Regions from separate parts of the Priestia sp. YIM B13491 genome, predicted to be linked through region 3. Evidence: riboswitches for the same ligand, from Rfam matches in the RefSeq annotation. Region 3 holds a riboswitch; each other region holds the start of a gene.
What was found. A riboswitch is a leader RNA that binds a small molecule or an ion and turns the genes downstream of it on or off. The one in region 3 is predicted to bind thiamine pyrophosphate.

Region 1 (4,310 bases), on a different contig from region 3:
ATATAAATCTTCTTGTGAAGATTTATTGTCTCCATTGTTTGCTTCATTTTTTGAGCTAGAACCGCATGCGGCAAGCACAACTGTGAAAGCTAATAGTAGCGACAAAAGTGCAGCAAATTTCTTCATTTTCTAAACCCCCTAGTATTCTGATAGGAAATGATACTCTGTGATACTAAACAAGAACACAGCAAAAGTCAACAAAAAAAACTTATACGATTAATGTGACTTAAAATAAGGGAAATATACCTTCTATACACGGTTTGTCATAAGGATACAGAAAGATTTTAAAATTTGGATTTAGTGGATTTTTAAGGGAGATTTGAGGAGTAAAAAGGAAGTTTCATGCGACGATTTTCTCTTTCATTTTTTCATGACTTTTGGTGCAATAAACATATAGTTAAATGTTAAGGTAGAAATAAATTCCTTATGGTACACTTAAAGAAGAATTTATGAAACGGAGCGATATGATGAAAGCCATAAACTTAATCTCAATTGCCTTTGGTGCTATCGCTGGTACATATGCACGTTATTTGCTGAATCTTTCCTTATTATATACGGGCTATCCAATAGGAACGGTAATTGAAAACCTATTAGGAAGCTTCATACTAGGCCTATTAACAGGATTTTTTGTGTGGAAAAAGCCAAAAGAATGGATAAAGCTTGGACTAGGAGTTGGCGTATGCGGCGGTTTTACAACGTATTCAACGTTTGCAGGAGATGTCATTTCTCTCACTCAGCACCATTTATTTGGTGGAGCAATTTATGTATTTGTCTCTTTAGTAGGTGGAATCTTTCTTGCTTTAGCAGGCTATCTATGCGGTGAAGCGGCAGGAAAAAATTTAGTGAAAGTACATGAGGTGAAGTAAATGAGCATAGTGAGCTTGGCACTTGGCGGGGCAGCTGGAGGAATATGCCGTTATCTTTTGGGTTTAAAAGTTACAAAAACAGTTTCAAACCCTCCTTTTCCAGTATCAATGCTGTTTGTAAACTTGCTCGGTGCGTTTGGACTTGGTCTTTTTTACGGTAGTTATTATGGAAAGGTTCCGAGTCATGCTTATGATGATTCAATATTTTTAATGATTGGCATTGGGTTTTTTGGTGCCTTTACCACTTTTTCAACGTTTAGTGTGGAAACCGTACAGTTAATTCGAGAAAAATCTTATCGAAAAATGTTGGCGTACGTGGGGATTTCAGCATTTGGAACAGTTGGTTTATTTACAGTCGGTTTACTGGCAGGGACGTTTTTATTTAAGTAAAGAGAACGTTTCTAGTAGGGAAAAACAAAAAGACGGAGAAGTAGAGAATGGATAGAAAAGCAGAAGTTTGGAAATACATTTTGTTGATTGTAGCTGTTGCAGGTCAGATCATCGGTTTTTTATTTTTATTTATAAATGTTGTGGCAGCATTTATTTTTTACGGTTTTTATATTCTAACTTTTATTATGTTACTCCTGCTGTTTATATGGGATCGGAAAAAGGAAAAAGACAAAGAAGAATTCGACGACTATACCGATTACTAACCATATAAAAAGCAGAATGATGCGGTGCGCCGAGCCTCTTAGTAAAGAAGCCTAAAAGATACCTCTATAAAAGGAAGAGAGCCGTAAGAGCATAAAGGGATATTGTATTTACATCTAGTTGTGTTATAATTTTAAGTACGAAAACAAAATCAATAAATAGCAATCACTAGGGGAGCTTTTGAAGCTGAGACGAATGTATTTCGGACCCTTTGAACCTGATCTGGTTTGGACCAGCGTAGGGAAGTGGCGATCATGTTTACATAAAGATGCATGCTAACCACTCTACGTTGTAGAGTGGTTTTTTGTATGTAATAAAGCCCTCTACACAAGATGAAGTGATTGAAATTTCTCTTTATTCTGAATGGAAAGGTTTCGATCATGTGGATATTCCTAAATTTCATGTCATTACAACAGATAAGCAGCCAATCGAAGAGCTTCAAAAAATTTTAACAGCTATCGCGCCTTTTGCGGGCGCCGTTCATATTAGAGAAAAAGAAAAAACGGCAAAGCAGATTCAATGTTTACTAGAAAGCCTGCCATTTTGTTGCTCTAAAATTATTGTGAACGATCGAGTTGATGTAGCGCATGCTTTAAAAGCAAAAGGCGTACAGCTTGCCTATCATAGTTTAGACGTTTCGTTTGTTATAGACGCATTTCCTTCTCTCATGGTCGGAAAGTCAGTTCACTCTGTGGAAGAGGCTTTAGAAGCTGAAAAAGATGGTGCTCACTACATTCTATACGGACATATTTATTCAACACATTCAAAAAAAGGATTAAGAAGTCGAGGGATAGCAGCGCTAAAAGAAGTAGTAGATGCTGTGCAGATACCGGTTATTGCCATTGGAGGAATTACACCTGTAAATGCCAAAGAGGTGCTGCAAACAGGAGCACACGGTATAGCTGTGATGTCTGGTGTCATGCTTGCGCAAGATCCCCTTAAAGCGATTAAACAATATTCTCATATATGGACATCTGGAGGTGGAGAAAATGAAGCAGCATTATGATGTACTGTTAATCGGAGGAGGTATAATCAGCTCTTCTATCGCTTATCATTTGTCAAAACAAGGAGCGTCAGTAGCTATTCTTGAACGCAATCAAATTGGTTGTGAAGCTTCAAGTGCAGCCGCTGGTATTTTAGGTGCTCAAGCTGAAATTGATGAAGAAGGTCCTCTTTTAGACCTTGCTATTAAGAGCAGAAGCATGTTTCCCGAACTGGTGAAGGAACTAAAAGAAAAAACGGCCATCGACGTAGAGCTCATTCAAAAAGGCTTATTAAAAGTTGCTGTAACAGAAGAAGATGCACACGTATTAAAGAAAAAAGCCGCTCAGCACCACCGGTGGGATGAACATGTAAGATGGATCGATGTAAAAGAAGCGCGTTTGTTAGAACCCGGGCTTTCTCCAGACATATACGGAGCCATTACAATACCGGGAGACGGCCAGCTAGCTCCGGCTAAGTTAACCCAGGCTCTTGCTCATGGAGCCTTGTATCACGGAGCAGATGTATTCGAATACTGTGACGTTCATTCTCTTATTATGGAAAATGAAACGGTAAAAGGTGTACAGACGTCCAAAGGCTCTTTTTATGGAGAAAAAGTAGTTATTGCAGCAGGCTCATGGGCTAAACGCTTTATTTCTTCTGAACATTTAGGTCAGGTGTTTCCTGTAAAAGGGGAGTGTATTGCTCTGCAAAGTCATAAGCCACTGCTTTCTAAAACGATTTTTTTAGATGAAGGTTTTTACTTAGTGCCAAAGACTGGTGGAAGAATCGTAATAGGGGCAACTAAGCTACAGCATGATTTTACCAAGACGGTTTCTGCACAAGGTATTCAATTTTTGCTGAATAAAGCTTCTGCGCTTCTGCCGGCTATTAAAGATGCTACATTTGAAAAAGCATGGGCAGGTCTTCGTCCACAAACAAATGATGGCTGGCCTTATTTAGGAGAGCATCCTGAAATAGCGAATCTACACATGGCGTTTGGCCACTACCGAAATGGTATTTTATTAAGTGCTGCAACTGGAAAAATTATGGCTGATGCTTTGTTAGGGAAAAAGCCGAATCATTCATTTTTTACATCATTTCAGCTAACTAGAGTAATGGAGGGAGTTCATTGAATCTAATCATTAATGGTAAGACCGTTACTGTTGGAGATGAAATTGAAACGGTTCAGCACTTGTTGCAGGCTCAGAACCTGCATGAACGAGTGGTAATTGTTGAGCTAAACAAGAATATTTTACAAAAAGAAGAACATAGTGATGCAAGTTTGAAAGATGGAGATGCATTAGAAGTCGTTTCATTTGTAGGAGGAGGATGAAGAGTATGTTAAAAATTGGACAATATACATTTAATTCACGTTTATTATTAGGAACAGGGAAATTTCCAGACTTTACGACTCAGCGTCAAGCGGTAGAAGAGTCGGAGACCGAAATTTTAACATTTGCTGTTAGACGAATGGATATTTTTGATCAAAATCAGCCTAATTTATTAGAAGCGCTTGATGTGAAGCGTTTCACTCTTTTGCCTAACACTGCTGGAGCAAAAAATGCAGAAGAGGCCGTACGTATTGCTAAATTAGCAAAGGCTTCTGGACTTTGTGACATGGTGAAAGTAGAAGTAATTGGATGTGATAAAACGCTGCTTCCTGATCCAGTTGAAACATTAAAAGCCAGTGAAGAACTGTTAAAAGAGGGCTTTACCGTTTTACCTTACACATCAGATGATGTTTTACTTGCGCGTCGTTTAGAGGAGTTAGGCGTACATGCCATTATGCCAGGAGCTTCGCCTATCGGT
Region 2 (4,310 bases), on a different contig from region 3:
TTTACAATGCGTGCTCCAATTTCCCAAGCAGCCAGCAAAATGACGACTAAAATAACTGAAGCCCCGTATTTTTTCATGTGTTCACCTTCGATCTTAGCTGTTCAATTAAATAATCTTTCACATCAAGCACACGCTGTTGATTCAAATCTTTTTGCGTTCGAGGCCTGCTAAGCGGTACTTTAATCTCTTCAAGATGACTTACCGGCTTGTCTGAAAAGATAAAAATACGATCTGATAAAAACAGGGCTTCGTTTACGTCATGAGTGATAAATAAGATGCTATGTTTACGCTTTTGCCATTGTTCAAGCAGCCATTCCTGCATTGATAAACGCGTAATGGCATCAAGCGCACTAAAAGGCTCATCTAAAAGCAGTACGTTAGAACCGCTTAATACCGTTCGCAGAAAAGAAACACGCTGCTTCATCCCTCCGGATAAATCACTTGGAAAACGATTTTCATACCCTTTTAAACCAAACTCTTCGAGCAGCTGAGATACTTGCCTATGAGCACTTGCTTTTGACACATTGTGAAGCTCAAGCGGCAGAGCTGCATTGTCTAAAATCGTGCGCCACGGAAGAAGCAAATCTTGCTGCGGCATGTAGCCTACTTTTCCAAGCCGTTTTTCATAAGACTGTCCGTTAATCACGATATCGCCTTCACTCTGCTGTTCAAGGCCTGTAATGAGACGAAACAACGTACTTTTCCCAGAACCGCTCGCTCCAACGATACTGACAAACTCGCCTTCTTTTACGTCTAAGTTTAATGATGTTAAAATCGGTTGATCACCGTTTTTGTACGTAAAACTGACGTTTTGAAAAGATAACACAGACTTATTCATGAATTGGCCACATCGCTTCGTTATAAGCCATATCCCAGAACATATACTCAAAACGCGTTGTATTCAAGAAAATTTCTTCGAGCTTTTCTAACTCCGCTTCTGATTTGTCTTCAGTAAGTGAGTCGAATAAATTAATACACCATGTCGCTAGTTCTCCAAATTCTTCTGAGCTGTACATTTCAATCCACTCACGATAAAACTCATTGTTAGCTCCAGGCTTTTCACTGAGTTCTTTTCCTATTTCCCAATAGCTCCACATACAAGGCAAAAGAGCCGCCACTAATTCAGCTAATGTGCCGCTTTGACCAACGTGCAGCATATAGTGTGTGTATGCAAGCGTTGTAGGAGATGGCTGCGCTTTTTCTAATTCTTTTTCACTGATTTCAAATTTCTTGGCATACTCACGGTGCAGGCTCATTTCTTCGTTTAATGTAGAATCCAAAAGTGCAGCAAATTTCCCCATCGTTTGAACATCAGTAGCTTTCATGGCTCCAACCGCAAATAATTTTGCATAATCAATTAGGTAAAGGTAATCTTGAATCATGTAAAAGCGAAACTTCTCCTTTTCAAGCGTTCCGTCTCCCATTCCCTGTACAAAGGGATGATTATGATTTTGACGCCAAATAGGCTGCAGCTTTTCGTATAATCGTTCACTAAATTTCATGATGATCACTCCTTATGCGTATGCAGCCACGTATAAATGAACTGCAACATCACTTTTGTATATTGAACAAGCTGATTTATATCTAATTGTTCGTTCACAGCATGTGCATTTGCTAAATTTCCCGGACCATAAATAGCGGCCGGAATCCCCGCATCAGCTAGCCATCCCCCGTCTGTTACGCTAGTTGACACATCGATTGGGGGCTTTTTCCCTTCAATTTGTTCATGAGTATGTGCAAGCAGCTGTACTCCAGCATGATTTTCATCAATTTCTAATGACGGGAAGATTTCTCCTCTGTCTTCAATCATTGATGTGCCTCCCCATTCAAAGGTTGGCAGGTTATCTTTTAACCATGGATCTGCTTTTGCAATAGCTAAAATGTATTCTTCCACTTCTTTTGATACTTGGTCGTATGATTCATTGGGATAATAGTGAACGGTGACCCACAGCCTGCATTCATCTGCAATAAAAGCAGCATGTCTTCCCCCTTCGATTACTGCTGGATTAATCGTATTTGTTCCCGGCAAAAATCCTGGATAGCTTTTTGTAACAGCCCAGTGGCGCTCCAATTCTTGCAGCCCTCCGATCACTTTTGCCATCTTCTCAATAGCACTCGCAGCTAACAGACCTCCTCCAGCATGAATCATACTTCGGCGTGTACCGTCATGATAGGTTTTACTGCTTTTTATCGTAATCCATCCCGTGATTACTCCGCCTTGACCTTGAATATGTAAATCACTCGTATCAGCAACAAGCGCAAAGTCAGCTGTATATCCTTTCTGACAGCATTGCAGCGTACCTGCCTCTCCCACTTCTTCTCCTACAACGGATTCAAAAATCAAGTCTCCCGGCAGTTCGATTCCTGCTTCTGTTAAAAGCTGGACTGCAAATAATGCTCCTGCCAAGCCGCCTTTCATATCAGCAACTCCGCGTCCGATTATCATGTTGTCTTTTACTACAGCTTCAAACGGATTTGTCTCCCACTTTTCATTTTCTTGTACCTCAGCTACATCCATATGCCCGTTAATAATTAAGCTTTGATAGTCAGCTGATTTTTTCCCTTTTAACGTGCCCACTACAATAGGATCGTTGCAATATAAATCCCACATATCGATGGAAAAACCGCAGTTTTTAAGGAAATCCGCTACGTAGCGCTGCGCTTCATGAGAATTTCGTGCAGGAGGCGCTGGCGTTTTATATGCAACAAGCGTTTTTACTAACTGGATTAGCTCCCCTTTGCGCTCCTCTACCTGTTTGACAAGCAAATCAATTGTTTCTTCCATGTATGACACCTTCCTTTACGCATAAAAAAACACTTCTTTCGCAGGAAAGAAGTGTTTTTGTTTATATACAAAAAATTATTATAACGAGTTCGTAAGGAAATACCATACAAAACATCCATTACAATACCTCTTTCCTACGCTAGTATTACCTAGTTCAGGTTATAAGGGTTAAGACTTCTCGTCTCTCTCAGCTTAGAAAGCACCCCTAGTGGCGTTGTATCTCTATAAAATTAAACGATTATCATATGTTTACCTGTAATAGTTTTATCATAGTAAAGCGTTTTATTCAATAGAAAGGTTCATGATTCAGCAATGAAAATAGTTTCCTTTTTAGTAAAATAAAAAGCACACACTTTTTTTAAGCAGTGTGTGCTCTTTACTTTTATAAGCTTACTAGTTAGCTATCGGCTTCTTTAAAAATACACCGTTTTTCCATTCAGACAGGAATAAGCTCAAGTTTTTGCCCCGGTTTCACTAACGAAAGCAGCTCATGATCTTCTTCTATCACATACCCAATCACGTTCACATTCGCATTTGCAGGCAAATTCGTTTTAGCTATTTGAACCTCTCCTCTATAACGTCCGTAGCCATCATTGTCCATTGTAATTGCTCCGATTCTGCGCTCGACTGTATGAAATGGCGGCACTGGTTTCACAGATCGTGTATCAACTAAACGCAGAGCGTCTCTTGATACATCTGGACGCACGCTGTACGTTCCCTCTATATGAGGTGAACGAATGCGCAGCGGAATAATGCTGCTTTCTTGATATTGAACCAAACGCTTTAATAAACTTGAACCGGCGCATGGATCTCCAATATAAACCTCCGCTACTCCGCAGCCGTATAAATCTACTGCAGAGGTAAAAGGGCATCTATTACGGTCTTTTTCTCTAGTAGGAAGACCTTGATAAATAGGGCCTCTCTTTTCGCCTTCCCCGGGAATATAAGCGCAGACTGGGATACGAAGTTCATTAAATAAATCTGTCTGCTGTTGAAAAAACGTTTCTTCAAGCCCTGTTTCAGGTCGAGGATAAAAATTATGCCATGCAAGCAGCTGATGATGATGAAGACCTGCACATAAGAGTGCTTCAATTTCTTGTTTGGATAACGTACTTGCATTAACAGCAATATAAAATTCATTCGCAAGCGAAAGAGTTTCTGCTGTGCTAAACCCATCGTCTAGTCTAATACCAGATACGCCAAGTGAAGATAGCGACATAAGGCTTTCGATACCTAAATGAACCGGCGTATGCTTGGATACGTCTGCATACACGCTTATTCCACAATCTCTAGCCACATACAGCAGTTCTTTTGCCCGTTCAGCCAAATCTCCTTTTTCCTCTGGAATGTGAAGCGAAGTGAATGCACGTGTGACGCCGCACTCACTTGCTTCTATTAATCTTTTTTTAGCATCACTATCATTTAAATAAAACGAAATGCCAATCATTCAAACTCTCTCGCCATTTCATCGTTGAATCCAAAGAAATACGTACAAACAAAGCCGGCTGCGTAAGCAACAACTAAC
Region 3 (4,310 bases):
AGCCTGCTTTTAAAACAGCCCCTTGATTATATTTTCTTTACGGGAAGTGTAAATGTAGGGAAAATTATTATGCAAGAAGCAGGGAAGCAGCTTATCCCCGTCACGCTTGAGCTAGGCGGAAAAAGTCCGTGCATTGTACATGAAGACGCAAACCTAGATCTTGCAGCGAAGCGAATTATGTTTGGTAAAGGGATGAATGCAGGCCAGACGTGCGTTGCTCCTGATTATTTGCTCGTGCATAAAAAAGTGAAAGCGCCGCTTGTAGAGAAACTTCGCGAAGCAATTTCTCAATTTTACGGTAGTAATCCACTTGAAAGCGACCGCTACGGCCGTATTGTCAGTGAGCGTCATTTTACTCGGCTAGTTGAGTTTTTAAAAGACGGAAATGCTATAGTTGGAGGCGGGTACAATAAGGACACGCTAACAATAGAACCTACGGTGTTAAGTGAAGTAAGCTGGACATCAGACGTTATGCAAGAAGAAATCTTTGGGCCTATTCTTCCTATGATTGAATATGAAACACTAGACGAAGTCATTCATAAAGTTCAAGAAAAAGCTAAGCCGTTAGCTCTTTACTTATTTACAGAAAGTGAAGATGTGCAAAACGTCATAACGGAGCGCCTTTCATTTGGAGGAGGCTGTATAAACGATACGCTTATGCATATCGCTACATCATATTTGCCGTTTGGCGGAGTGGGAGAAAGCGGCACGGGTCAATATCATGGAAAAGACAGCTTTCAGACATTCACTCATTTTAAAAGCATGCTGTCTCAAACAACCAAGTTTGATTTGTCATTCCGCTATCCTTCGGAAAAACAAAGCTTGAAAATGATCAAAAAACTATTGAAATAAAAGAGCCTCCTGATAGGAGGCTTTTTCGTTATTTTGAAAGGGAAAGCTGAGAAAGCGGCCATTTTTCTTGGGTATATGCCATTTCCCAAAATAAATACTCCAGTTCACAGCTTTTGATGAAGTGATCTTTCATACGGTTACGTTCTTCTTCAGTCGCTTGTTCGGCGAGTTCATCAAGCTTGTTACAAAACCATTGTGTTGTGCCATTCATTTCTTCATTATTATAAAACTGAATCCATTCATAAAAAGGATGAGAAGGAGATGGATTTACTTGTTCTGTAATGCGCTGGCCAATTTCAACGTACGTCCATGGACATGGAAGAAGCACTGCAATGATTTCTGCTAAGCTGCCTGTATGCGCAACACTTGTCATATGGTTAATGTAGTGGCTGGCCGTCGGTGAAAGCGTCTCAGTGTGAAGGTCTTCATAACGTACGCCTGCTACTTCACAAAAATTATTGTGAGGGTGTACTTCACTATGTAATACCGTAGAAATGCCGGCATTAAAGGCTTCCATTTCGGTACGCGTGCGGCATTTTGTTAAAGCAGCGCCGTAAATGCGAACAAATGCTGTTAAGTATTCATAATCTTGAGAAACGTAGTGAATAAGCGCTTCTTTTGGCACGTTTCCTTCAGCAATTCCTTTAATAAAAGGATGGTTAAAAATGGCTTCGTAAATATAGTTTGCTTCTTGTCTTAATTGAGATGAAAATGACATCAAAATCCTCCTTTAATATGAGGAAGTCACAAACAAGCACATAAAGGAAATAAAAAACACTCCGTTTATAAACGGAGTGGCAAAGGACAGTAAAAACTGAACATTGCCACTTTCCTACGCTGGTATGAGCCAGATCAGGTTCAAAGGGATCAAGAAAACTTGTCTCAGCCGGTGGCACCCCTAGTGGACTTCCTATTAATCTAAGTTTAACTTACCATATATTCTGAAAAATAGAAAGAGTTATAGGGAAATGTGCGCTAACCGTTTTTATTTTTTAAAGAGGAAGCTTCTTAAAGCTATTTTTAATCATTTTTGTTTAAAAATGCATATTTTTAGGGAAGAAGAGGTATTAATGAAGGGAAGAGCCGTTTTCGTCTCCGAAACACTCCCATATAAATAGAAGAAAGGAGAGAACAAAATGGCGAAATTTCGTTTGTATGCTATATTAAATGCAATAGGCTTGGCTATTACACTGCTTGTGAATTATTTAGCAAATGCTATTCCAATAGGAGGCAAAACAACGGGAGAAGCTTCTGCGCAAGTTCCTACGTTGTTTACACCAGCTGGTTATGCCTTTGCTATCTGGGGCGTTATTTATTTATTATTAACCATTTGGGTTATACGCCAATTTTTTGCAAGAGAAGATCAAAAGGAAATATATGCACGTATCGGCATTTGGTTTTTTCTAAACTGTTTGTTAAATAGTGCGTGGATCTTTATTTTCCAAAACGATTACTATAAGTTATCCCTTTTAGTTATGCTCTTTATTCTAGGCACATTAATGATTGTGTATTCCATTATTCAGCATTCTCGAATGACGACATGGTTTATGCGTCTGCCAATTTCGCTTTATCTTGGATGGATTTCTGTTGCGACTATTGTCAATGTGTTTGTCGTATTTCAAGCAAATGGAATACAGCACTTGCTTGGCTTAAACGAGTTAGCATGGACGATTATTATGCTGCTGGTAGGAGCTGTGCTGGGCATCATGTTTACATTAAAAAACCGAGACGCTGTTTATCCGCTTGTTTTTATTTGGGCTTATATTGCCATTGCAGTGAAGCAAAGTGGAAATCAGCCAATTGTCATGACTGTCATTATTTCGATTGTTTTATTAGCAATTGCCATTATTGTGGGACTGATTAAACGCTATAGACGTTTTTAAAAAGAAGCTCTAGCTTTTGTAAGCTAGAGCTTTTTATGATGCTCTTTTGATTGTAAAAAAGCAGCTGTAAAAGCAATTAAGCTAATTAAAATACCAAAAGGAACAACAATTGGTACGAATGATAAAATAAATGTCATAAGTGTAACCTCCATGTTGCATCGGTGCATAATGAAAAATTCAACTTTTTTAAATTGAAGTTCCGCTATTATAGTATGCTAGGCTTTATGTTTGGAGCCTATATGTTTAGAAATAAACGAAAAAGGCAACATACGTTACATACAGGTTATATAGGAGGAGTTAAAATGGAAACATATTTAGTCGCTTACACAGATAAAGATGATATGGAATATAAACAAGTGACGTGCGAGAGCTATGAAGATGCAGAGCGTACGGTCCTTCGTTTAGAGAGAGAAGGGCATATGCATATTGAAGAAATTTCAAATCAAGAAGCCTACCGTGGAGATGAATCATCGTACAGAGAATAAATTTTGAATAGAAACACCGACCTTAAAATGAAGAAGCAGCTGCTTCTTCATTTTTTCTATTCTATATAGATATCGTTTTATAGAAAAAAGTAAAACGGGAATGATTTTCTTCTGCATTTATGGTACAGTACTAATCAGGTGAGTTTTGAGTTTAGAAGAGGAGAGAGTAACATTATATGAGTAAAGGAAATCAGTGGTCTTCACGCCTCGGTTTTATTTTAGCATCTGCTGGGGCAGCAATTGGTCTAGGAGCGATATGGAAGTTTCCATACGTAACGGGAACCAGTGGCGGTGGAGCATTTTTTGCGTTGTTTATTTTATTTACGATTTTTATTGGATTGCCGCTTCTGTTGGCAGAATTTATCATTGGAAGACATACGGGAAAAGAAGCGATTAGTGCTTATAAGGCAATTGCTCCAAAATCCGCTTGGGTATGGATTGGCAGGCTGGGAGTACTAAGCTGTGTCGTTTTGCTTTCCTTTTACAGCGTCGTTGGCGGCTGGGTGATTTTATATACGATTATGAGTGTAACCGGTATGCTAAGCGGAAAAGAGTACGGCGCGTTGTTCAATGCCGTCATTAGCCAACCTTATGTAGTATTAGGTGCACAGGCGCTGTTTTTATTAATTACAGTGTTTGTTATTTCAAAAGGCGTACAAAAAGGAATAGAGCGTGCTAATAAATACATGATGCCGCTGTTATTTATTTGTTTTATCATTATCGTGGTGCGTTCTCTAACATTAGACGGAGCAATGGACGGAGTAAAGTTCTTTTTAAAACCGGATTTTTCAGCCATTACAGGGTCATCTGTTCTCTATGCGCTCGGTCAGTCGTTTTTCTCGCTTTGCGTGGGATTATCCTGCATGGTGACATATAGCTCTTATTTAGGGAAAAAAGTAAGCTTGACGCGTTCAGCTGGCACTATTGCTATTTTGAACTTGTTTGTTTCGCTGCTGGCGGGCTTGGCTATTTTTCCAGCCGTTTTTTCGTTTGGATTAAAGCCAACTGAAGGACCTGGACTTTTGTTTGTGGTCTTGCCAACAGTATTTGAGAAAATGCCGTTTGGTACCGTCTTTTTAGCACTGTTTTT

Region 1: it holds a riboswitch for thiamine pyrophosphate, as region 3 does, so the genes downstream of both, ACFX4E_RS23765 (thiamine phosphate synthase) here and tenA (thiaminase II) in region 3, are expected to answer to the same signal.
Region 2: it holds a riboswitch for thiamine pyrophosphate, as region 3 does, so the genes downstream of both, ACFX4E_RS09515 (acetylornithine deacetylase) here and tenA (thiaminase II) in region 3, are expected to answer to the same signal.

The regions. Positions count from the first base shown of each region.
Region 1 covers NZ_JBHZOR010000009.1:61,114-65,423, reverse strand. The annotation lists gene ACFX4E_RS23785 (amino acid ABC transporter substrate-binding protein) at 1-126, opposite strand, end outside; gene ACFX4E_RS23780 (fluoride efflux transporter FluC) at 468-866, shown strand; gene crcB (fluoride efflux transporter CrcB) at 867-1,256, shown strand; gene ACFX4E_RS23770 (hypothetical protein) at 1,304-1,519, shown strand; TPP riboswitch at 1,678-1,778, shown strand; gene ACFX4E_RS23765 (thiamine phosphate synthase) at 1,900-2,523, shown strand; gene thiO (glycine oxidase ThiO) at 2,507-3,634, shown strand; gene thiS (sulfur carrier protein ThiS) at 3,631-3,834, shown strand; gene ACFX4E_RS23750 (thiazole synthase) at 3,840-4,310, shown strand, end outside.
Region 2 covers NZ_JBHZOR010000002.1:680,023-684,332, forward strand. The annotation lists gene ACFX4E_RS09500 (ABC transporter permease) at 1-77, opposite strand, end outside; gene ACFX4E_RS09505 (ABC transporter ATP-binding protein) at 74-838, opposite strand; gene tenA (thiaminase II) at 831-1,502, opposite strand; gene ACFX4E_RS09515 (acetylornithine deacetylase) at 1,508-2,785, opposite strand; TPP riboswitch at 2,900-3,002, opposite strand; gene ACFX4E_RS09520 (MupG family TIM beta-alpha barrel fold protein) at 3,222-4,232, opposite strand; gene ACFX4E_RS09525 (PTS transporter subunit EIIC) at 4,229-4,310, opposite strand, start outside.
Region 3 covers NZ_JBHZOR010000004.1:283,612-287,921, forward strand. The annotation lists gene ACFX4E_RS16405 (aldehyde dehydrogenase) at 1-852, shown strand, start outside; gene tenA (thiaminase II) at 881-1,570, opposite strand; TPP riboswitch at 1,665-1,762, opposite strand; gene ACFX4E_RS16415 (TspO/MBR family protein) at 1,989-2,735, shown strand; gene ACFX4E_RS16420 (hypothetical protein) at 3,038-3,220, shown strand; gene ACFX4E_RS16425 (sodium-dependent transporter) at 3,397-4,310, shown strand, end outside.